Regions from separate parts of the Priestia sp. USM5 genome, predicted to be linked through region 2. Evidence: predicted binding sites of a transcription regulator. Region 2 holds the regulator's gene; the other holds the start of a gene.
What was found. Region 2 encodes LexA, which represses DNA repair genes until DNA is damaged. Its sites were predicted from a motif close to CGAACATATGTTCG; they were not measured.
Positions count from the first base shown of each region.

Region 1: ACWATA_RS13865 (YolD-like family protein) is a predicted target of LexA. The motif match lies at 10,016-10,029, and genes of this name have one in related genera.

Region 1 is NZ_JBSGKN010000001.1:2,555,745-2,568,224, forward strand. Features, by position in the region: gene ACWATA_RS13820 (helix-turn-helix domain-containing protein) at 1-802, shown strand, start outside; gene ACWATA_RS13825 (phytoene desaturase family protein) at 877-2,364, opposite strand; gene ACWATA_RS13830 (superoxide dismutase family protein) at 2,481-3,071, opposite strand; gene ACWATA_RS13835 (YusW family protein) at 3,260-3,745, opposite strand; gene ACWATA_RS13840 (aspartate kinase) at 3,862-5,244, opposite strand; gene ACWATA_RS13845 (PTS fructose transporter subunit IIABC) at 5,440-7,311, opposite strand; gene pfkB (1-phosphofructokinase) at 7,324-8,238, opposite strand; gene ACWATA_RS13855 (DeoR/GlpR family DNA-binding transcription regulator) at 8,235-8,987, opposite strand; gene ACWATA_RS13860 (hypothetical protein) at 9,370-9,510, opposite strand; gene ACWATA_RS13865 (YolD-like family protein) at 9,632-9,985, opposite strand; gene ACWATA_RS13870 (YitT family protein) at 10,234-11,073, shown strand; gene ACWATA_RS13875 (ketoacyl-ACP synthase III) at 11,224-12,219, opposite strand; gene ACWATA_RS13880 (sulfate/molybdate ABC transporter ATP-binding protein) at 12,328-12,480, opposite strand, start outside.
Region 2 is NZ_JBSGKN010000001.1:808,295-820,774, reverse strand. Features, by position in the region: gene ACWATA_RS04200 (ABC transporter transmembrane domain-containing protein) at 1-1,408, opposite strand, end outside; gene ACWATA_RS04195 (YneF family protein) at 1,499-1,711, opposite strand; gene sirA (sporulation inhibitor of replication protein SirA) at 1,802-2,242, opposite strand; gene tkt (transketolase) at 2,392-4,398, opposite strand; gene ACWATA_RS04180 (DUF896 domain-containing protein) at 4,566-4,796, opposite strand; gene ACWATA_RS04175 (YneB family resolvase-like protein) at 4,866-5,534, opposite strand; gene yneA (cell division suppressor protein YneA) at 5,588-5,917, opposite strand; gene lexA (transcriptional repressor LexA) at 6,064-6,681, shown strand; gene ACWATA_RS04160 (magnesium transporter CorA family protein) at 6,891-8,336, shown strand; gene ACWATA_RS04155 (hypothetical protein) at 8,404-8,604, opposite strand; gene ACWATA_RS04150 (ArnT family glycosyltransferase) at 8,891-10,396, shown strand; gene ACWATA_RS04145 (GtrA family protein) at 10,417-10,809, shown strand; gene ACWATA_RS04140 (glycosyltransferase family 2 protein) at 10,806-11,783, shown strand; gene ACWATA_RS04135 (cation diffusion facilitator family transporter) at 11,823-12,480, opposite strand, start outside.

The sequences.
Region 1 (12,480 bases), 1.7 Mb from region 2:
TATACCTGAAGCACGATTAGCTACTGAAGAAGAAAAGCAGGCTATTTCTGCTTCTATTGAAGAACCAAAACCAAACGACCTTGTCGTGAATGAAAAAGAGCTGCTTCAAGGGGAACTAGTAGAAGCTGTTCGCCGCTATGAAGATGTGTTTGAAGTACTTGATACGTTTAAAGCTGATTTGTTAAAAGAAATGCGAGAAGGAATGCGAAATGAAGTTCGGGAAGAAATTGTCGGAGAAGTAAAAAAAGAGCTTGAAAAAAGTGCTACTCAAACTGTAGAAATGGTGGAGTCGGTCGGGGCATATATCTCTGAGTCTTCAGAACGCAGCGCAAGAGATGTAGAAAATATGTCTAAAAAAATTATCCGTTCTAACGAAAAATCGTTTGATGAAGTCACTTCTTTGATTGAAGATTATTCAACAATTGCGGAAGAAAAAACAGAGGATATGCGCCTGTTCATGAAAGATGTCATGGAGAATGCGGATGAATCCTCTAAAGAAATGCAGTATTTATTAGACCGATTCTCAAGCAATTCTACCGTTGCAATGAATCAAGTAAAATTTATGGTTGAAAAATTAAATAATTCTTCAACTAATACGACAGAAGAGCTTCGTGATTTAATTGATTCGATGAATGAAGAACGAGTCTATTATTTGAAAGAAATGGAGAAAGAGCGTAAGCTTCATCGTCAAAGCGTAGCTGAACGCGAAGAAATGTTTAGTGATTTTGTCCAAACCTTCAGACAAACCGCCGCTGCTGATATGAAGCGAAAACGGAAGTGGTGGAAGCTGTTTCTCTCCTGAAAACACCGGCCCTATGGTAATAGGGCCGGTGTTTTTTGATGGTATAAGCACTAGTAGTTTGTCCGGACGAAACGTTAAGGTAACCTATGCTGATGAGACGTTATACTTTGAAAAACATGATAGCCGCTTACCGATACGCCTATAGTTCCCGCTCCCGGAAACACTGTATCTCCGCATAACCACAGCCCTTGTAAGCCAGATCGATGCGAAATGCTGTTGAACAAGGCATGATCTAACGTTTGCGGAAAGCCTCCCACTCCGCCGTTTGGGCGAGAAGTGAACCTTTCCCATGCTTTAGGAGCTCCTGAAATTTGATGCTCTGCTTCTTCAATGTTAGGAATGATAGTTTTAATTCCTGCTATCATTTTTTTCTCAAGAACTTGTTTTTGAACATCATAGGTTTCCTTGTTACTCCACTTGCTAAGCTCAATGTGAGTAGATGCTGTAATTGTACGCTTGCCTTCCGGCGCACGAAAACGATCGTCAGGATGGGACACGGAGATAAATAAATGATTTCCTTCCGTCATCTCGCCTTGTTCGGATTGAAGCACTTGCTGAAACAACTCTACCTTCTGCGGAAGATCTCTTTCATCAATCGCAACATACATCGAAAACGTTCCCCACTGCGGAAGCTCGCTTTTTTCTTTGGCCCTCTTATGGATATGTTGGTAATCTTCATCATGCAGTAAAGACTTTAAGCTTTGAATTGGCGCGTTGCATACAACGTCTGAAGCGCGGTAGCGGTTACCTCTATGATCATGCACGATCCACTCGTCGTTATCACGCTCTATCTTTACTACTTTCCTTCCTAGAGTCGTTTTTCCTCCGTTGGCTTTAATAGATTTTTGCAGGGCTTCTGCGACTTTGTATAAGCCACCGTTCACATAGAAAGCTCCTTCGTGATAAATATCCAACGCTAGACATCCGATAAGCATTGAACAGTTCTCACTCGTTGTCTGCATGCTGTCTATTAATTGACCATCAATAAAATGAATAAAGTCCGTTTCGTCTAGCAACCTGTGTTTTTTTAGTAAATGACTAAACGATTGATGAAAATAAGGTAATAACTTCACAGACCCAAGATTTAACGAACTTACCAGCCTACTCCACTCACCGATTGTGAGAGGAGGAAGAACCGGCAGCGGCCGCATGAGCTTGCGAATTTCTTTTGCAACTCTAAAAATACTTTCATAGAAGCTCCTAATATTCTTCGCTTTATGAGGAAATTGTTTTTGAAGATACGAAATATGCTGATACCGGTCTTGATAATAAATTAGTGTACGATGTGGAAGATGAACTTTCATGATTTTCTCAAGAGAAATCTTTTCAATTTCTAGGCCCAGGTATGTGCTGATTCGCTCATGTATCCCTCCGCGCTCAAATCCCATTCCAAGCGTCGCTCCGACAGGAAATGTATAGAGATGGCGCTGGAATTTCCCGGCACAGCCTCCCCACTCTCGAGAAGCTTCTAAAACCGTCACTTCATAGCCATGTTTAGCTAAAAGCGCTCCCGCTGTTAACCCACCTATTCCTCCACCTATTACAACAACTTGCTTATGCATGTTTTCACCTTCTTTAACTCTTTCTTCTATTGTGCAAAAAAAAGAAGCTCACCGCAATTTAGAAGCGGCTCGTTACGGCAATAAAAAAGCTGTGAATGATCTCACAGCTTTTTGGCTTATTTCGTAATCACTCCACAAACAATTCGATCTCCTGAGTTTCCTGAAGGATCTGTTGTGTAATCGTCTACTTTATCATGTATCACTAATGCCGACCCCTCCATATCTATAAGAGAATTCGGCTTTCCTTCTTGCAACGTCACAAGAGAAGCAAAAATTTCGGTATCTACTTTTCCATTTGGCGCAACTTCTAAGTTGGGCAAGTCACCCGCATGCGGGCCTTTTGTATTTTTAAAGCCGTGTTCACGTTTAAAAGGATTAAAATGGGCCCCTGCTGTTTTGAAATCCGGCACCTCACATTTTCCTATTTCATGAATATGAAATCCATGTCTCCCGGGTGAAAGACCTTGAGCAGTTAATTTAATTTGCACACCGTTCTTTGCTTCTGTCAGCGTAGCCTCTCCTACTTTTTTGCCTGACGTATTCGTTAAATCTACTTTAACAGGTCCTACCGATACCTCGCTCGTTTCTTTCGCTTCCTCGGTTTTCAGGTGGTTTTCATGAGCGTTATTTTGCTCTTTTACCATGCTGCATGCTCCTAACAATAACAGAACAAAGACTACGCATCCGTTCATTATCAACTTTTGCACCCGTGATTCCTCCTTTTGCTTATTTATCACCATCCTTTCACTATTTTCCTTTTTTTAGACATCAAAAATAAGATTGAGACATACGTTCACCTTACCAAAGAAAAAATCCGAACGAGTTGGATTCTTAATGAAGAACCTCAATTCATCGTTCGGATTTTCCTTCAACTAAAATACTTTGTTTTAACGTCTTACTTTTGTTTAAAGTTGTATTCTTTTTCCGTTCCGTTTGAAAAACGAACTTCTAATTCAAACGACTGAAAATCTTTTTTTAGGCCAAACGCATCGATTACTTCCTTTTTTACATCTTCATCGGGGGTGCGCTGATCAAAATTTAACTTTTTAAATGTTGAAGATAATTTATTAAACGCTTTGTCTCCGTTCAAGTGCTCATCGTTAATATTATCATCCACTTTGGCTTCTATCTCATCATTTTCATTTTCATAGTCAGCTTCATAATCATTATTAAGTCCCTTGTAGTCTACTTCTAAATCAAATTTTGAAAAGTTAAAAGATGTGTTTTCACTTTGATTATCGTAGCTCATCGGCGTTCCGCCATTTGTCACGCCTTGTTTATTTTGAGCTTCTCTTGCGGGTGCCGCATCATCATTGTGGCATGCTGAAAGTACGCTCATACCTATAAGGGAAAAGAATATGAAAAAGGGTCTTTTCTTCACTGTATTTCCTCCTTCGACTTCACTCTTCTTTCCCTTTATGTCCACAAATTCAATTTATATACGCCTTCACTAGAAAACCCCGCTCTCTAAAAAGAAAGCGGGGTTTTTCGTCTTGTTTATTTTACATTAGAATAAGAAATACTGTACATGCTGTTAAAATACGTATTATAAAGAGCTTGAACAGCACGGTCTAAAGCGTCTGCTTTCACACCAAACATCATGCTTACCTCAGAAGAACCTTGGTTAATCATTTCAAGATTCACTTCAGCACGAGCAAAAGCTTCTGTAGCTTTCGCAGCAATTCCTACTGTGCTATTCATTCCCTCTCCTACTACCATAACCATAGCAAGATCACGCTCAATAAAGATTTCATCTACTTCAAGTTCTTTTTCAATTCGAGCAAATACGCGTTTTTCCACATCTGGCGTAAGCTGATGCTCGCGCATGATGACAGAAATATTATCAATTCCTGAAGGAGTATGTTCGTATGAAATACCTTCATCTTCTAAAATTTCAAGCAATCTTCTGCCAAAACCAATTTCACGGTTTAATAAGTATTTGCTCACATGAATATTGCAAAAACCTTTGTCACCAGCGATTCCAACTACTGGCGTATCGCCGTGAGGACGCTCAGCTACAATGAATGTACCTTTTGCTTCAGGATTATTTGTATTCTTAACACATACAGGAATGCCTAGTTTATAAACCGGCTCTAGCGCTTCATCATGGAAGACAGAAAAACCTGCATAGGATAGTTCACGCATTTCTCTGTATGTGACTTCTTTCATTTCATGAGGCTTTTCCACAAGTCTTGGATCTACGCTGTAAATAGCATCTACGTCAGTAAAGTTTTCATACAAGTCAGCTTTTACTCCTGCTGCTACAATTGAACCTGTAATATCTGACCCACCGCGCGAGAACGTAACCATGTTCCCTTCTTCAGAGTAGCCAAAAAATCCTGGAATCACCAAAATGCCCGAACGCTCTCTTAGCTGCGGCAGTTTTTCATAAGACAGTGGAAGCACTCTTGCTCTTCCTGGTTCATCAGAAACAAAAATACCTGCTTCTTTTGGATTTACATAATGAGCTTCAAACCCTAAATGGTTTAAATAAGCAGCCATTACCTTTGCGTTATTATCTTCTCCACTTGCTTTGAGACAATCTAATAAGCGAAACGGATCGTTTTTATGTAAATCAATAAGTGATTGTAAATTCGCAATAATATCAGTAATAATCGTTTCTGGCATAGACAAGTCAACGACGATTTCACGATAGCGATCGATTACTTGCCCAAACTCATCGACGTAATCTTCTCCAAGCTGTATTTTGGCAGAAAGTGCGATTAACAAATCTGTCATTTTTGTATCTTCTCCGTATCGCTTGCCCGGAGCTGATACAACTACCAGCTTTCTCTCTTTATCAGACGTTACAATATGCGCAACCTGTTTAAATTTCTCTGCGCTTGCAACTGAACTCCCGCCAAACTTCGCAACCTTCATGTTTGAGACACTTCCTTACTTTGTTTTTAATATTCGATTATTGTACCATATTTTATCAAGTAGAAAAGCTTATCTATCTAACTTTTCTAAAAATTAAAGGAATACTACCGTAATTGTACTCTCATAAAGAACAAATGTCTACCAGAAAAACACAAAAAGACTGATTTTACATCATGTAAAATCAGTCTTTATTTGTTATTCTGCTTTTGGTTTTTTTAATACACCTACAAGGACCGCTGTCACAATGGCACCAATTAAAATTGCTAGTGCATATAAAAGAGGATTTCCTTGTACAATTCCGATAACGAATACACCGCCGTGTGGTGCTGGTAAACCGATGTGGAACATCATTGTTAAAGCACCTGCTACTGCAGCACCGATAACCGATGCGGGAATAACACGGCCTGGGTCAGCTGCTGCGAATGGAATCGCACCTTCTGTGATAAATGAAAGACCCATTACATAACACGTTTTACCTGTTTCACGCTCTTGGCGAGTAAATTTGTTTTTGAACAAAGTTGTCGCAATAGCCATACCTAGTGGCGGAACCATACCGCCTGCCATAATCGCTGCGTGTGGAGCATAGTTTCCAGCATCAATCATTGCGATACCAAATGTAAAGGCTGCCTTATTAATAGGACCACCCATATCAATAGCCATCATACCGCCTAAGATAATACCTAATAATACTAAGTTACCCGTGCCAAATCCACTTAACCAGTGCGTTAACCCTTTGTTAATTGCACTAACTGGCTCATTTACAACATAAAGCATAATCAATCCTGAGATAAAAATCCCAAATAGCGGATAAAGAAGAACTGGCTTAATTCCATCAAGAGCTTGCGGCAGGACGCTGAACAATTTCTTTAATCCCACTACTACATAACCCGCTAAGAAACCAGCGATTAAACCACCTAAGAAACCGCCTCCGCCAGAAGCTGCTAAAAGACCTGCAACCATACCAGGAGCTAAACCAGGACGATCAGCAATACTCATTGCAATGAACCCTGCTAGTACCGGTACTAGTAAAAAGAATGCATTATCTCCGCCAATTGTTTTTAGCGCCGCTGCAAACGCATTGTACGTTGGATCTTTCGGTTCTGCTGAGTGAATACCAAACATAAATGAAATGGCGATTAAGATCCCGCCCCCTACAACAAACGGAAGCATTGCTGATACACCGCTCATTAGGTGTTTGTAAAACCCTGTACGCTCTGATCCTTTACTTTCTCCGCCTTCTTTGCTGCCACCGCCGCCGCTGTATACAGGAGCGTCTCCTTTTAACGCGCGGTTAATTAATTCTTCGGGCTTACGAATTCCTTCAGCTACTGGAACTTGAATAACTTTTTTACCTGCAAAACGTTCCATTTCTACTTGCTTGTCCGCCGCAACAATAATAGCGGTAGCGTTTTCAATTTCTTCCTTCGTCAACGCGTTTTTAACACCGCTGGAACCATTTGTTTCAACTTTGAGCGTCACGTTCATGTCTTTCGCTTTTGCTTTTAGGCTATCCGCTGCCATATACGTGTGGGCAATTCCCGTTGGACAAGCCGTTACAGCAAGCACTAATTGATCTGAAGCTGTATCCACTTCTTCTTCCGGCGCTTCATTTTCAGTTTCTTTATCATCAATTGCTTTAATGACTTCATCAATTGATGATGCTGTTAGCAACGTTTTTCGGAACGATTCGTCCATTAATAACGTAGACAAACGAGATAATGTTTCTAAGTGAGCATTATTCGCGCCTTCACTCGCTGCAATCATGAAGAATAAATGTGCAGGCTGTCCGTCTAATGATTCATAATCAATACCTTCTGTTGAGCGTCCAAATGCAATGGCCGGTGTTTTTACCGAGCTTGTTTTTGCATGCGGAATGGCAATGCCTTCCCCAATTCCCGTTGTACTTTGAGATTCACGATTTAAAATTGCTTCTTTATAGCCAGCTCGGTCGCTTAAGCGACCAGCTTCGTCTAATTTTCCAACTAACTCATCAATAACATCAGCTTTTGACGTGCTTTTTAAATCAAGAATGATTGTATCTTTTTTTAATAGTTCTGTAATTCTCATTCTCGGTTCCCCCTACTCTACCTTTGTGATTGACACTTGTTCACGAAGCGTCTTTACATCTTCTGCTGTACATAATTCAAGTGAGAATGCTGTGGCACTTCCTGAAGCAACTCCTGTTTGAAAGGCTTCTAATAAATCCCCTTGCTTTACATAAGAAGCAATAAATCCAGCTACAAGTGAATCGCCAGCTCCAACAGAATTTTTCACTGTTCCTTTAGGGACTGTGGCACTGTAGACACCGCTTTCGTTAATAAGAAGTGCTCCATCGCCTGCCATGGATACAACGACGTTTTGCGCTCCTTGTTCCACAAGCTTTTTACCGTATACTAGCGCATCTTCTGCACTGTTTACTTCTACATCAAACAATTCTGCAAGTTCATGATGATTTGGTTTGATAAAAAACGGCTTGTGAGACACGACGTCTAGCAAGGTTTTTCCACTTGCATCTACTACTACTTTTACTCCGTTCGCTGCTGCTAGTTCCGTTAACGTTTCATACACAGAACTTGGAAGCGTTTTCGGTATACTTCCTGCTAATACGAAGATATCGCCTTCAGTCATTTGCTTTACTTGACTCAATAAAGACTGAAGCGCTTCGTCTGTAATAGCAGGCCCTTGACCGTTAATTTCTGTTTCTTTTTCCGTTTTTAACTTTACGTTAATGCGGGTATCTCCATCAACTCTTGTAAAAGCTGTTTCAATATTCTCCGCTTTTAAGTAGTCTTCGATATAGGTTCCTGTAAAGCCGGCTACAAAACCGAGAGCTTTATTATCAACATCTAATCGCTTTAAAACGCGAGAGACGTTAATGCCTTTCCCTCCTGGAAACTTGGCTTCATTCGTTGTGCGGTTAAGTCCGCCTTCTTCGAATGCTGAAACATGTACTACGTAATCAACGGATGGGTTCAACGTACATGTATAAATCATGATTTCACAACCTTTATGTCTGTTTTGTTTGCATACTGTATAAGTACATCACTAGGTACGTCATTTGTTATAATTTTTGCTTCATGTAAATCGGCTATTTTCGCAAAACTTGTTTCAAAAAACTTAGTAGAATCTGATAAAATATAAGATTCTCTAGAAAGCTTCATTGCCGTTTGCTTGATCAATGCTTCTTCTGGATCAGGAGTTGTATATCCATATTGATGATGAATCCCATTCGCTCCCATAAAGCACTTATCAAAACGATACTGCTCAAGACTTAAAAGAGCTCCATTGCCAATTAAAGCGCCCGTTTTATGTTTAACAGATCCTCCAATTAAATAGAGGGTGATACCTTGTTCTAGCATCGGGTTTAAATGCATTAAACCATTTGTCACGACAACTACATCTTTTTGCTTCAAAAAAGGAATCATTTCATACGTTGTAGTTCCTGCATCTAAAAAAATACAGTCACCTTCATTTATAATGGAAGCCGCATACTCTGCAATGTTTCGTTTATCTTGAATATTTTTAGCAGATTTTTCGATAACGCTCAGTTCGATTCGTTTACTGCGAATAAGCGAAGCGCCACCGTGAACACGTTTGAGCATTTGCTCTTCTTCTAGTTGACTTAAGTCTCTTCTAATTGTGGATTCCGAAGCGCCTGTAACTTCGATAAACTCTTGCACTTTTACAAGTTCTTTCTCTTTTAAAAGTTTTAAGATTAGTTGATGTCTCTCCGGCGTTAACATGTTCTAGCTCCTTTTTCAAAAAAGCGTTTTCATTTATTTCATGTACTTACTTTATCACGGTTTACATTCAAAATCAATCATAAAAAATCAAAAACATTCATTTTTTTAATTACAAAATAAAGTTTTTTGAACGAACAATTAGATTTGCATTTGTTTTGATAATAGTTTATACAAAAGGAAATAAGCTGGTAATTCAAGAATTTGTCTACTTTTCTCATTATATGTAAAGGTTTTCTTGCAACTAATTAGCTATGACTGTTTTTGACTATTTCTTGACCGATTTAATTTCTCTTGACTGAATTATGTTTAGCTTGTCCTGTTTTAATGAGAGCCTATACATCAAAAAAGTTGTCCACCTTTTTGGACAACTCAAAGTGACCCATCATTTAAATAAAAACAGAAGCATATATAATATAGAAGCAAGGGCAGAAGAAATAGCCAAACTTGAGATAAAACGAACGAGTCTTTTCTTAATGAACTGCGTTAATTCAATTTCTCTTACTTGAGTTTTTTCATTTTGCATACAATATCCCTTCTTTAATCAAAATTTCCTAGTAGCTAAAAGTGACTACTCGCAGAATATGCTTTTATGTATTGTATGCAAGCGTTAAAAAAAAGATACAAATTCAACAAAAAAGCTACTCTTAGCTAGAGTAGCTTTCATCTTTCCATACATCTGCTTCAATTACTGCATCCGCTCGAATCGAATATGTATAACAAGGCCCTGTCACCATCAGCGTATTCGACTGCAGAGAAACTTTATCGATTGTCACTCGTTCATATCTTTGAATATGTCCTGCTTCATAGACGTGAAGGGTTACTGGATGATGCTCCGAGTAACTGTTCATAATGACCTTTTCAATATGCTCAATCTTTTCTTTTTTCAACCCTAAAGACTGCTTATGCGCCTCGGGACTGTACATTTTCTTCATTTTCTCTAAATGCTCAGGCATTACTAACTTCGCATACTGTTTTAATTCATCTTGATACACGTTCATTCTCCCCCTTGACTCTTGCTTCTATTTTACCGAACGAACATTCTCATTGCAAAACTTTTTAATCAAAATAAAAGCAAACAATTTATTTTTTCATACTCCATAAAAACTGTCAAAAGATTTTATGTTGATAGCAGAAATTGATTTTTTAAAAAATAATAATATCCCATCTTTAATTCAGCCTCTAGAGTTGGTATAATACATTGTCATGACTGTGTTTTCGGAGTTTTTGATGATTGGAGGTAACGTTCATGATCAATAAAATAAAAGAAATTATCCTCATTATTCTAGGAAGCCTCATTTTCGCACTGGCCATTAATTATTTTGCTATTCCAAATGAATTAGCAGAAGGCGGCGTAACCGGTGTAACAATGATTACCTATTATGTACTAGGCTGGTCTCCTGGTATCACAAACTTTATATTAAACGGTTTGCTGGTACTGATCGGATACAAATTGCTTCACAAACGTGTGATTGCTTACACAATTATATGTATTATTTTCACATCTCTATTCCTACATATAACTGAAGGACTGGGAAATCCTCTTGACGATACGCTACTGGGGGCTATTTTTGCTGGTATTTTAGCCGGTGTAGGACTCGGGCTTGTGTTTAGAGGTGGCGGAACTTCCGGAGGCTCGGCAGTTATCGCCCGCTTAGCTAATCAATATCTAGACTGGAATATTAGCAAAACGATGCTAGCAATTGATTTATTAGTTGTAGCAAGCGCCTATTTTGTCATCGGTGGAGAAAAGACGATGTACACGGTTATTTCTCTTTATATCGGAACAAAGGTGCTGGATTATATTATTGAAGGACTCAACCCCCGCAAAGCAATCACCATTATTTCACACCGTTCAGCTGAAGTAGCCGAACAAGTTAACAAAAAGATGCAGCGAGGCGTCACTGTCTTTTCTGCTCATGGAAGCTATACAAAAGAAGCAAAAGACGTATTGTACGTAGTTGTGAACAAACAAGAACTATTAGAGTTAAAGCGCATTATTCATAAAGTCGATGAACAGGCTTTTGTGGTTGTCCACGATGTGCGAGACGTCTTTGGAGTAGGTTTTACTATTCCAAAAGCCAGCTAAAAACCCGCTGTAAAAAAGCGGGTTTTTTCTATTATATATGTTTGCGCTGGAAATACAGTAAACCTGCTGTTATAAAAAGAAAAAACTTTCTTGTAACGATAATAAAAAAGCGCTTCAATGAAAGCCTAAAAAACTAAAAGGCGATGCCTTTTAGCTTTTTTCTTTACACGTCCATTTAATTAACAAACCGCAATGCGTTAATCCTCCTCCAAACCCATAGAGAATAAGAAGGTCATTATCCCGTACTTTTCCTGTCATTATTCCTTCGTTCAAGGCAAGTGGAATAGAAGCTGAAGATGTATTTCCGCAGTATTGTACACTCGTTAACGTTTTATCCATTGAAACACCTGTTTTAGCACAAATAGCTTCAATCATCCGAAGGTTTGCACTGTGCGGAATAAACCAATTTACATCAGAAAGAGAAATGAAAGTACCCTTTAACAATGCTTCTACTCCTTTTGGAATCGTTCGGACAGCAAAGCGGTATACTTCACGCCCATTTTGAACTAAATTTCCGCTCGCGTTAATTTCTTTTCCTGAAAGAGTATCAGATAAATTAGAACGATATAAATTCACCCCTCCGCTTCCGTCCGTTCCGTAGTGACATCCTAAGAAACTTGGATTATGCTCATCGTATTCTACAAGCATAGCTCCCGCTCCGTCACCGAACAGCACGCAGGTGGCCCGGTCCGTATAATCTGTAATTTTCGACATGACTTCAGCACCAATAACTAAAATCTTTTTATGCAATCCGGACGTCACTAAGCCGTTCGCCATGTGAAGTCCATATGTAAAACCGGCGCATGCGGCACTTAAATCAAATGCAGCAGCTTGATCAATATGAAAGTAATCTTGAACCTGACATGCTACGCTAGGAAAAAAGTGATCCGGTGTTGTTGTCGAAACAATAATTGCATCTACATCTTCTATTTCTACAGCATATCGGTTGAGCAAATTTTCAACTGCTCGAATGGCAAGCGTAGACGTGTATTCGCCTTCACCAGCAATTCGCCGTTCTTTCATTCCCGTGCGCTGTACAATCCATTCGTCACTTGTATCAACCATTTCTTTTAAATGGTCGTTCGTTAATTTTTGCTTTGGTGTATATATCCCCATTCCTGTGATTCTAGCTTTTGATTGCATCATTTCTCCACCTCAAATCAGTTGATACTTAATTATAACACCTACTTTTAATATCTGGTACTAATTTATTAATAGATAAAAAGCGCAAAGGTATACCCTTCACGCTTTTTATCAAATAGAATAATCTTCTGGAATAAATACTTTTAGCTGCTTAGGCTTTACATACACCTGCTCTCCTACTTGAAGGCTGAGTGTTTTATAATGCTCTTTGCTTAATTCAGCTTCTAAAAATTCTTCTGCATCTTCTCTTTTTAATTCAATTTG
Region 2 (12,480 bases):
TTTCACCTACTATTGTTTGATAGCCATCTGTAAAATCGAGGATGTCTTTATGTACATTTGCAACTTTAGCCGCTTCTTGGATTTCTTGATTGCTTGCGTCTTCTTTTCCGAACGCGATATTAGCAGCGACTGTTGTTGAAAACAAAAAGTGATCTTGAGGAACATATCCAATGCTTTTGTACAGTGAATCAAAAGCATAATCTTTAATGTCTTTTCCTCCCCATAAAACAGCTCCGTCGCTTACATCAAATTCACGAAGCAACAGCTTTAAAAGCGTGGTTTTCCCAGCACCCGTCTTTCCGACAATCCCTAACGTTTGACCGCGAGAAAGTGTAAAGTAAATTTCGTTTAACGTGTATTCGTCTTCTTTACCATACGAAAACCTATGAATAACAGCTTCAATATTTCCTGTTGGCAGTTCAACACTAGGATGCGCTGCTTCTTCAATCGAATTTTCTTCTTTTAATAAAGAAAATACCCTGTCATATGATGCTCTTCCTCGTTCCACAATGTTAAATAGCCAGCCAAACGCGAGCATCGGCCAAATAAGAAGGCCCAAATAAGTTGTAAAGGTAACAAGCTGTCCCAGTGTTAACTCTTCACTAATCACCATCTTGCTGCCAAAAATAAGAGCAAGTAAAAAAGAAAGTGCTACAATAATCGAAATGGTCGGATCAAACAATGCATCTACTCGTGCTACTTTCATGTTCTTTTGAACAACATCTGCAGACTTCATACGAAATTCTTCGACATCAGCTGCTTCTTCCCCAAACGTCTTAATGACTTTAATTCCGCTAATGCTTTCTTGAACCTTATCATTTAAAGTAGAAAATGCTGCTTGTGCGTGATGAAACCGCGCATGAAGCAATGTACCATAGTAACTTGTTAAAACGGCCATAAGCGGCATAGGAATAAGGCAAATAAGCGTTAATTTCCAGCTGATTGTTAGGGCCATTGTGCATAGAACAAGCCCTCCTGTGACAATGGAATCCACGAGCGTCAAAACGCCCGAACCTGCAGTTTGTTGAATAGCTTGAATATCGTTTGTTGCATGGGCCATCAAATCCCCAATTCGCCGCCGCTGATAAAAGGCCTGATTCATCCTGGTAAAATGAGTGTAGAGGGTATTTCTCAGCTGCTTGGCTAGTTTAACAGATGAACCAAATATCATAATACGCCATATGTACCTTGTGAAATAGGCCACAACAGCAGCTCCTAGCAAAATGCCAACCATCTGCATTAAGCGCTTTCCATTCAGCGTCCCTTCTTTAATGCCATCTACCGTTAAACCAATAATTTTAGGCGGGAGAAGTTCTAATGCTGCCACAATAATGAGCAGCGCTATCCCCGTTATGTAAGAATTTTTTTCCTGTTTGAAAAACCACCATAACTCTCGAAAAATTTTCATCGTATCCCCCTAGCCCCACAACCATTTTCTTATCTCTATCATAAAACAAAAGACACCCTTCTGAATAGAGAGTGTCTGTCCAATTAACCATTATTTAATTTGGCCGTTCATTGCTTTCATCATTTGGTTAATTTTTTTCTGCGATGGTTTCATGCCCATTTGCATCATCATCATTTTTAACATTTGTTCATTAATTGGTGGATTTTTCTTCAGATAGCTCATCATATACTTACGAGCAATGAAAAATCCTAGCGCTATCCCAACAATTAATGCTAGAACACCAACTAGAATATACATTCCCATGGTATTACTTCCTCCTTCGTGTTGTCTAACTTACAGTGTACTAGACCATACGCTATTATACAATATTTCCGTTCCAATTTCCTTAAATAATTACACAAATTTTCTTGTTTTCACAGGCCTCAGCCAGCCGTATTCATCCGTTCCATAATTCACTGCTAAAAAACAAGGATCTAGCTTGCGTAATACTTCAAAAAAAGCTGTCTCAGCATCAACATTGCCATCTCCTTCAATTGTTATACAGCGATTCGTTAATTTTATAGATGCTCGACTTTTTTTATGAGGATATTCCAGCACAAACGTCTCTTGATGAGTAAAAAAATGAGGATAATGAGAAAACGCCTGAAGTAATTCTCGTTGAATAAATGAATTGGGCAGTTGGCGAGTAATGTAATGAACTTGTTTTTGTAAATGCGTTTCCTGCAAGTGACGTTTCATTTTATATTCAATCAGCAGCTGATAAATGAGCTTTTCTCTTCGAAAATAGGATGATGCAACTTCTTCCTCCATTAAATATACTTCATACGTTCTCACGATTCATCCTCCCTTTCGGCTCGTTCTTTTTTGTACCATTATACCGAATGGTGTACGCAATGCTTGTCTATCGATGAAAAAATTTCTTTGTTTTTTTGTCGAAAAAAAAGAGCAGACCATAGGAGTCTGCTCTTTCTTGTGAAAAAGAATTATGCATTAAGCAAGCTTTTCACTTTTGCTACTACATTTTCAACTGTAAAACCAAATTCTTTCATGATTGTTTCACCAGGAGCAGATGCACCGAAGTGATTAATACCAAGAACTTGTCCCTCGTCTCCAACATAGCGTTCCCAGCCAAGTGTAGAAGCCATTTCAATACCTAAACGTTTTTTCACTGATTTAGGGATAACACTTTCTTTGTACTCAGCAGATTGCTCTTCGAAACGGTCCCATGCAGGCATACTTACTACAGATACATCAATGCCTTCTGCAGCTAATGCTTTTTGTGCTTCTACTGCTAGGCTTACTTCAGAGCCTGTTGCAAGTATTAATGCATCCGCTTGGTCTTTACCAGCTTTAGATACAACGTACGCGCCTTTAGACACGCCTTCGTATGCATTTTCTTTTGTACCTTCAAGCGTTGGCAAGTTTTGACGAGTCAATACAAGCGCCGTTGGGCGGTCAGTTGATTCTAATGCTAAGCGCCATGCAGCAGCTGTTTCATTTGCATCTGCAGGACGAACCACTGAAAGACCTGGCATTGCACGAAGTGATGGCAATTGTTCAATTGGCTCATGTGTTGGGCCGTCTTCTCCAACTGCGATACTGTCATGTGTGAATACATATGTTACAGGAAGCTTCATTAAAGCTGCTAAGCGAATTGCTGGGCGAAGATAATCAGAGAATACAAAGAATGTTCCTCCGAATACTTTTACACCGCCGTGTAGAGCCATACCGTTTAATGCAGCTCCCATTGCAAATTCACGTACACCGAACCAAATATTACGTCCGCTGTAATCAGCTGCAGTGAAGTCTTCTGAACCTTTAATCATTGTTTTATTTGACCCAGCTAAGTCAGCTGAACCGCCGAAGAATTGAGGTACAGCTTGTGCTACTGCGTTTAATACTTCTCCAGAAGAAGCACGGCTAGCTAAGCTTGAACCCGTTTCGTATGCTGGAAGCGTTTCTTCCCAGCCTTCCGGTAACTTTCCTTCTACTGCTAGTTCAAATTGACGACCTAGTTCAGGATATTTTTCTTTATACTGTGCAAATACATCGTTCCATTCGTTTTCTTTCTTTTGGCCATCTTCAGCAATTGTAGCTTTGAAGTGAGCATACACTTCTTCTGGCACATAGAAATCTTCTTCAAATGTCCATGCATAAGCTTCTTTTGTTAATTTTGTTTCATCGGAACCTAATGGAGAACCGTGCACGCCAGAAGTACCCGCGTGGTTTGGAGAACCAAATCCGATTGTTGTTTTTACTTCAATTAGCGTTGGGCGTGTTAAATCGCCTTTTGCTTCTTCAATTGCGTTTGCAATCGCTGTCAAGTCATTGCCGTCTTCAACGCGAATTACTTGCCATCCGTAAGCCTTGAAACGATCTTCTACGTTCTCAGAGAACGAGCGATCTAAATCTCCGTCTAAAGAAATATCATTTGAATCGTATAAAACAACTAAGCGTCCTAATTTTAAGTGTGCCGCTAATGAAGCTGCTTCAGCAGATACACCTTCCATTAAGTCTCCGTCACCACAAATACCATACGTAAAGTGGTCTACAATTTCTAAACCTTCTTTGTTGTATGTTTCAGCTAAATGACGTTCTGCCATTGCTTTACCAACAGCCATTGCAATACCTTGTCCTAGTGGACCAGTTGTTGCATCAACACCTGCTGTATGACCGAACTCTGGATGACCTGGTGTTTTGCTTCCCCATTGACGGAAGTTTTTAAGGTCTTCAATTGATAAGTCATATCCAGCTAAATGAAGCAAGCTGTATAATAGTGCCGATCCGTGTCCTGCTGATAATACAAAGCGGTCACGGTTGAACCAGTTTGGATTCTTTGGATTGATGTTCATAAATTTTGTCCACAATGTATATGCCATTGGAGCAGCTCCCATTGGCATACCTGGGTGACCTGAATTTGCTTTCTCAATCGCATCGATTGATAAAGTACGAATTGTTGCAATCGAAAGATCTTCAATACGTTGTGTCATACTCTTCATTCCTTTCAAAACTATGTACATATGTTATCATACTAATGATTTGCTTATTTGTACAATACTTGAACCAAAAAAATTTCCACTTTTACAGTTTTTGTGTGCCTTATTAAAAATATACAAAAAACTAGAGGGAACTCTCCCTCTAGTTTTACTAGAACGTCTTAGTGAAGACGCTTCTTTTTGCTCTCTTTTAACTTCTTAGGCGTAACATCTTTACCTTCCTCGTCCACAACTTTAATCGTATGAAGGTGGTTTGTCATAGATTGTCGGAAAACTTTTAAATATTCCTGACGTAGCTCTTGCTGTTCTTTCGCTTCAGATTCTGTCAGACCTTCAGCCTTTGCCTTTTTTGAAAGAGCATTAATACGAGCAAGTTTATCTTTTGATAGCATATAAAACCTATCTCCTTATAATCAATAATTAAAATTACCGAACCGTTCCGGCAACATGTAGTCATCTTACTAAATCTCTTTCGTTTTATCAAGAGATTGAGCACTCTCTTGATACTCTTGATAGCGACGATGTACCGTTGCTTTTGAAATATTATAACCAAAACCTTTTAGCGTAACTGAAATTTCAGCAAAGGTTAAGCCGTTATGACGAAGGCGGACAATTTCTTCAATCGGCGCTTCTTTTTTTTCTCTTCCTGAGTTAACTCCTTGATTTTTTAAATTTTGCTGCGGACGATAACCGTTTTCTACGGCTCTTTTCATTCCTCTTTTAATTTTAGCGTTATGTAATTTCCGCTGATGCTCTTCCACTAAGCTAATAATATCTAACACCATCGAATCAGATTCTGAAAGCTGAAGCTGACCTTGATGACTAATCGTATAGATCGTAGCATTTTCTTTATGAAAAGCATGAAGAAGCGCAATTCGGGCATTTCCTCTGCCTAATCGCGTTTCGTCTTGAATGAGCAGCACAGATATTTTTTCTTCTTTCATTGTATGAAGAACATCCAATATACCCTCTCTGTCTACGTCATATCCGCTTGCTTTTTCCATTACGACTTTTTTTACGTTTAGATGGTGAAGATCAGCAAGCTTTTTTAATTCTTCTTGCTGGCGCTGTAAAGATGTTTCTTGGGTTTTTTTATCCGTACTTACACGGCAATAAATAATGGCGTCCACTTTTATCACGACCTTTTCGGCTTCTAACAATATTCAGGAACGGCCGTTACACACTACTGTTCAATTGCCACTTGATTATGTAACTCTTTTTTTAAAACAGGAATATATAATTTATCTCCAGGAGATAAAGACTGGGCAGTGTCTGAGTTTAGATCATTGACGTCTTCAACCCATTTGACAAATTCATTGGTGGTCAAATGATGGTGATTATGATACTTGTTGGACAAGTCCCAAAGCGTATCTCCTTTTGTAATAGTAACCGTTGAATATTTGTCTAAATCTACTTTATCCGCTCCTAAAACCAGCGTCAATACATATGTAAGTGCAGCGATAACTGCAAAAAAAATAGCGTAATGTTTCATAGAATGTAAGAATTGGTGCATATTATGATCCCCCTATCAGAATATATGTTCTTATTTTATTGAGAACATTTGTTTCTGTCAATGGAATTCTTCGAACTTATGTTTGTATATTGACACATCACGTGGTATAATTCACCTAAAGAATAGCTAAAATCGAGGTGAAAAATATGAAGCTATCAAAACGTCAACAAGACATACTAGATTTTATTAAGCACGAAGTAAAATTAAAAGGTTATCCGCCTTCTGTTCGTGAGATTGGGGAAGCGGTGGGATTAGCCTCTAGCTCCACTGTACACGGGCATTTAGCTCGTTTAGAAAGTAAAGGGTTAATTCGCAGAGATCCAACAAAACCAAGAGCAATCGAAGTTCTTCAACTAGACGAAGTAAACATCCCTAAAAGCAATGTCATTAATGTTCCTGTTATCGGTAAAGTAACAGCGGGTCTTCCTATAACAGCCGTTGAAAATGTGGAAGAATATTTCCCTCTTCCAGATAAATTCGTTTCTCCAGATGATCATGTATTTATGCTTGAAATTATGGGAGAAAGTATGATTGAAGCAGGTATTCTAGATGGCGATATGGTAATCGTACGTCAGCAGCAAACTGCTAATAACGGAGATATTGTGGTCGCTATGACCGAGGACAACGAAGCAACGGTAAAACGTTTCTTTAAAGAAGAAAATTTCGTTCGTTTACAGCCTGAAAATTCAACGATGGCGCCTATTATTCTTCGCCACGTAACGATTTTAGGAAAAGTCACTGGTGTATATCGCACGATTCACTAATCACACACTGTATGTAAAACCAACTAATCATGATGTTAGTTGGTTTTTTACGTTTGTTTTCTAAAAAAATTGGCATATTATAAATGATACGTCGAATCATTACAGGCAGGTAGAGCGGTTTTTATAAAGCCTGTTTTACCTTTTACTTTCTGTCTGCATTTTTTCGACTCTCAAAAAAAATACAACCGACTATAAGAAGGATGTAGTTTATGACCAATACACCAAGGAAAACAGAACCATTTCAAACTATTATGCCTACCAAAGCAATGAACATGTTTCTTTTTCCTTTTTCCTTTGATCGAAAAAATAAAGAGCAGCTTGTTCATGCACTAGAAGCAAATATGTTTGAGTTTTTTTCCATTCAAAACAAACATGTAGAAAAAGAATACTACGGAGAACAGTATTACGTATCTCATGATAGCTTGGATCAATATTTTCTTCCTTACATTGAATGTATTCTATTTCCTGATTCGTGCGAAAAAGAAGGCTTGCTTCGATTTTCAAAAAAAATAGACCATACCGTTACGCTACAAACTTCCTCCACCACCGTGTCTAGCAACGTGCTGTCTGTGGATGTTTTTTTATGTCCTTTTGAAATTGGGGTCATGACCATTCGCACTGAGATGAGTCATAATCATTACACCTATGATGACATTTTAGAATTCATGAATCATTTTCGTGTATTAGAACCGAAGCTTGCTGAAGAGCATGGATCCACCATTACCTATGAACATCATCGCTATAGCAAAGTACAGGATTATATTTTTTCACAGCTCGCGCCATTTTTGAACGAACACATCAAAAAAGAAGCGACGCGTGAACAGCACGTCGGGAGTCTTCCTTATTTTATCGATGAACGGATGTTTGTATTAAGTTATGTAACGGTAAATCAAGAGCAAGAGATTAACTCCACAACTTTATTTCGTACTGGGCAGCTAAATAGCTATACGCCTGACGGGAAACCGTTTATCTCTGCACACAACCATGAGTATATTAAAACGTATAATACCAAACACGTGTATTCCAGATGGGCTCCTGAAACCTATTACGTTATAACAGACCATGTGTTTTCGTGTATTTCTAAATCGACAGACTCTAAAACGGATCAGCTTTTGATGAATCATCTATTTGGCCAACATTACTATAATTTATTTTTGCATTTTTTCTATAAAATCGTGTTGCTAAAACTATCCTATGAGTATTCTCAGCTCACGTTTCATAAAAATTCAGAGGGCATCGAGCGACTAATTCGCTCTATTACTGTATTTTCAGGTAAATATTTATTTTTAGAAATTAGCTCTCGCACGGAAGGTCAAGAGTTTTCTGAGCTCTTTAAAAAAATCTTCCACATCAATTCTCTTTATCAAGAAGTCAAAGAAACCCTTGGTACTTTGTATCAAAATCAAGAGAAAATCGCGGCCAAGCGTCACAATTACTTATTATTAATTTTAACGATTTATACCGTTCTTTCCGGTATTTACGGAATGAATTTAGTTATTAGCAAGCTAAAGGGAAACATCAATTGGGATAGTATGAAGCAGTTTTCTATCTTTGAATATATCGCTTTAATAGTAGCTTTATCAGGAATTCTGATCAGCATTAGTCTCGGAGTGAGTTCCCTATGGAATTTATTAAAAGATCGATTTAAAACATAAAAGCTGTTCGCATCAGAAAATACATTATAAAAAAGAAGAGATTGAGACATAACTAAACCAAGCAAGTCTAAAGGGAAACAAATGAAATAAATAAGCTAGCAGGGATTGCTTGTGACATCGCAGTTGATTTCCGTGCAAGACTTCGCTTTCCGCGGGCGGCCGGTGAGCCTCCTCGTCGCTTGCGCTCCTGCGGGGTCTCACCCCTTCCGCTTTTCCCGCAGGAGTCTTCGTCTTGCCCTCCAATCAACTGCTGGAAAGAACTAAACAAATGAAACCTACGTGCACCATAAAAAACGAACCACTAATCAAACAAACATGATGATTAATGGTTCGTTTTTCGCTTCGACTAAAATCCTTTTTTCCCAACCTCTTTTATCTATTACTAAATCACTGCCTACTCCACTGAACCTTTTATTACACGTTGTGCCGCTGTTGTAATTTCAGAACAATCTAACATTATACTCTATAAGAAAAATATATACAAAATAATAAAATATGGTATCATAGGGTAGGAATTTTGTACCTTATCTTTGAAATAATTTGCAGGAGGTAATATGCTTAACTCATTTTTATCCAAAAGCCTGATTCTTTTATGTGTCATGATTCTTACATGGTCTCTATGGGGCAGTTATAGTGCGATGACAAATTCATTGGACTTAAAAGGCTTGGCTTTAAGTAATTCATTTATTATTGAAGGAATATGTATCACTTTCCTTGTCATTTTTCTAATAGCTATTGCAAGTAGATACATGAACAAAACTGTTTTTTTTATTTCACTGATTGTTTTGACCTTAGGTGTTCGATTAGCATGGATGCTTTCTGTTCAAACACCTGTAAAATCTGACTTTCTTGTCATGTTAGATGCCGCACGTAATATCGCAAAAGGAAATTATGAATTTAACCAAAGCGTTTATTTCACTACATGGGTATATCAGCTAGGCTTTTCATTCTATGAATCTATTGTTATTCGCTGTTTTGGAGATAGCATTTTTACATTAAAATTGTTAAATATTTTTTATTCTACTGGAACCGTTATTTTTATTTATCTAATTGGCGCTAAAGTATTTAACGAACTTGCTGGGAGAATGGCAGCTTTCCTATATGCGTTCTACATTCCGAACATTCTCTACAGCTCAGTGTTAACCAATCAGCATTTAGCTACTTTTTTATTTTATGCAGCTTTTTACCTTATTATAAAAAGATTTGCTCATAACAAGTTTAGCTGGCTTTATATTGGTCTTCTATTGTCGTTAGGAAATTTAATGCGCCCTCTGGGACCCATTATTATCGTTGCTGTTTTCATTTATTTCATCTTGCAAATTCTTCAACCTTACATTAAAGCGAAGGATGCTGCTGAGTTAAAAACTCGTCGAAAGAAAATAGGAAAAAACCTCGTAGGCGTACTGGCTACTTTTTTTATTGCAAATGCGCTGATCAACTACTCTTTTGTAGCGAGCGGTATTTCTAAATATCCTTTAAGTAACAGAGATCCTTTATGGAAATTCGTTATTGGCTTTAATTATGAAACAAGCGGTTCTTATTCTTCAGAGGATGCTAGTCGTTTTATGGGTATGCCAATTGGAGAAAAACGAGCTGAAGCAGAAAAAGAAGTAATTAAAGAGCGAGTAGCAGATAAAGAGCAACTTTTAGATCTCTTTCACATTAAATTCCTGAATATGTGGGGAGGAACGGATGCATCTACATTTTGGAGTATTTCATTAACTCCTCAAGAAGATGTACCTTTTAATAAAGAGAAATTAATTAGTGCTGCTCAAAGTTATGAAAGAATCATTTACGTTTCAACTACTATTATTTCCATTATTGGACTTATATGTTTATTCCTGAAGAAGCAGGATAAATATCCGTATACACTGTTTTTGTTACTAATCATAGGATACGTTCTTATTCACTTGCTTATTGAAATTCAAACTCGCTATCGATTCTTTATTTTCCCAAGCTTTATGCTGCTCGAAGGGTTTGGTATTTCAGTGATTCTATCTTATTTACTAGTACGGTTTACTAAAAATAAGACCCAGGCAAAATGTGAAGAGATAAATTAAATGGAAGGGATTATGCAACCGTGATAAAATTCCTGAAATTCGGATTTGTAGGTATAATGAATACCCTGCTCACTATTATCAGTTACTTAGCACTGATTCATTTTGATATGAATTATATATTGGCTAACGTACTATCCTATTTCATTGGCGTCATAAACAGCTACTATTGGAACAAATCGTGGGTGTTTCAAGCAACTGTACATAAATGGATGTTAGCTCAATTTTTCATCGTAAACCTTATTACTTTAGCAATTAATACATCTTGCTTATTCCTTCTTGTACACTATACACCTGCTAATCCGATAATTGGACAACTGTTGTCTACTTGTATAGGAATGTTTTTTAATTTTTTTCTTAATAAAATATGGACGTTTAAGCACACAAACAATCACTCGATAGGAGGTAAAGCATGAAAGAACTAATTTCAATCGTGGTACCTATGTATTTTGAAGAAGAAGTAGCTAATGAATGCTATAATCGCTTGCTTTCCGTCATGCATGAAAATCACATTAACTATGAATTCATTTTCGTCAATGACGGCAGTACAGACCGAACAATTGAAATCTTAAAGGACGTAGCAGCTATGGATTCTAACGTAAAAATTATTGATTTTGCCCGTAATTTCGGGCACCAAACTGCCGTCACAGCAGGTATTGACTATGCTCAAGGTGATGCTATCGTAATTATTGATGCTGACTTACAGGATCCGCCTGAAATGATTCCTGAATTAATTGCTAAATGGCAGCAAGGCTATGAAATTGTATACGCAAAGCGCAAGAAGCGAAGCGGAGAGACCTTTTTTAAATTGACAACGGCTAAGTATTTTTATCGCTTTTTAAATTATATGTCCGATATTGAAATCCCAAAAGACACGGGAGATTTTCGTATTATCGACCGAAAAGTTGCGGACGTATTCAAAAAAATGACTGAACGCAATCGTTTCGTAAGAGGAATGATGTCTTGGGTCGGCTTCAGGCAAACATATGTAGAATATGAGCGCGATGAGCGTTTTGCTGGTGAAACAAAATATCCTTTAAAAAAGATGATCAAGTTTGCTTCAGATGGAATTATTGGGTTTTCAACGAAACCTTTACGTTTAGTAATGGTTATTGGCTTGTTATCAGTTTTTGTATCACTTCTCGTTTTAAGTTATTCGATTGTTGTTTGGCTGATAGGTGAAAATATTCAGCCTGGCTGGACTTCGATTATGGTAGCTATCACTTTCTTTAGCGGTATTCAGCTACTTGGTTTAGGTCTAGTGGGACAATACATCGCAAGAATTTACGATGAAAGTAAAAATAGACCTATTTACGTTGTACGTGAAACTATTAACTTTTCTGCGGCTTCAACAGATTCTCAAAACGTGCGTGAAAAAGTATATAGCTAAAAAAACAAGGAAGAAAACAACTGTTTTCTTCCTTGTTTTTTATTCTTTTTGAAGCTGTAAATCGCTTGTCACCCAGTCAGGAATTCCATCATCTTCATCAAATTCAATAATGACATCCGTTATTCCTTTTTCCTGTAAAATACGATTTTCGAGACGATCTTTAATATCATCCGCTTCTGCTACTGTTAAAGAAGGATCAATTTCTACTTTTAATTCAACGTGAAGCTCTTCTCCTTCTTTCATCACCATTAACGTTTGAATATCACGCACTTGTACATCTTGCATAACAATGGCGCCAATTTTCATTTCCATTTCTTTATCTGCTTCACCAAGCGCTCCGGCAGCGTTATCTAAAAATACTCGTCCTACTACAAAAAACATCATAAGACCAATTAGCATAGAAGCAATTCCTTCAGCTTGATGAAAAGGCGTAAACCGCGAAATAAAAACGGCGATTAAAGCCAATACGCCTCCTCCAGTAGCTACCAGATCTTCCATAAAAACAAGCTTAGTTGCTGGCTTTGCTTTCTTTAGATGAACAAAGCTTTGCGTAAAAACATTGACCTCTGCAGTATTCATTCCGACATCGTGCAAAATTTCTTTCATTGCCTTAAAGAGGACAAACATCTCAAGTAATACCGAGATGCCAAGTACTGCAATATTTAAAATAAAGCCTGAAGATTTCGTCGGATGAAGA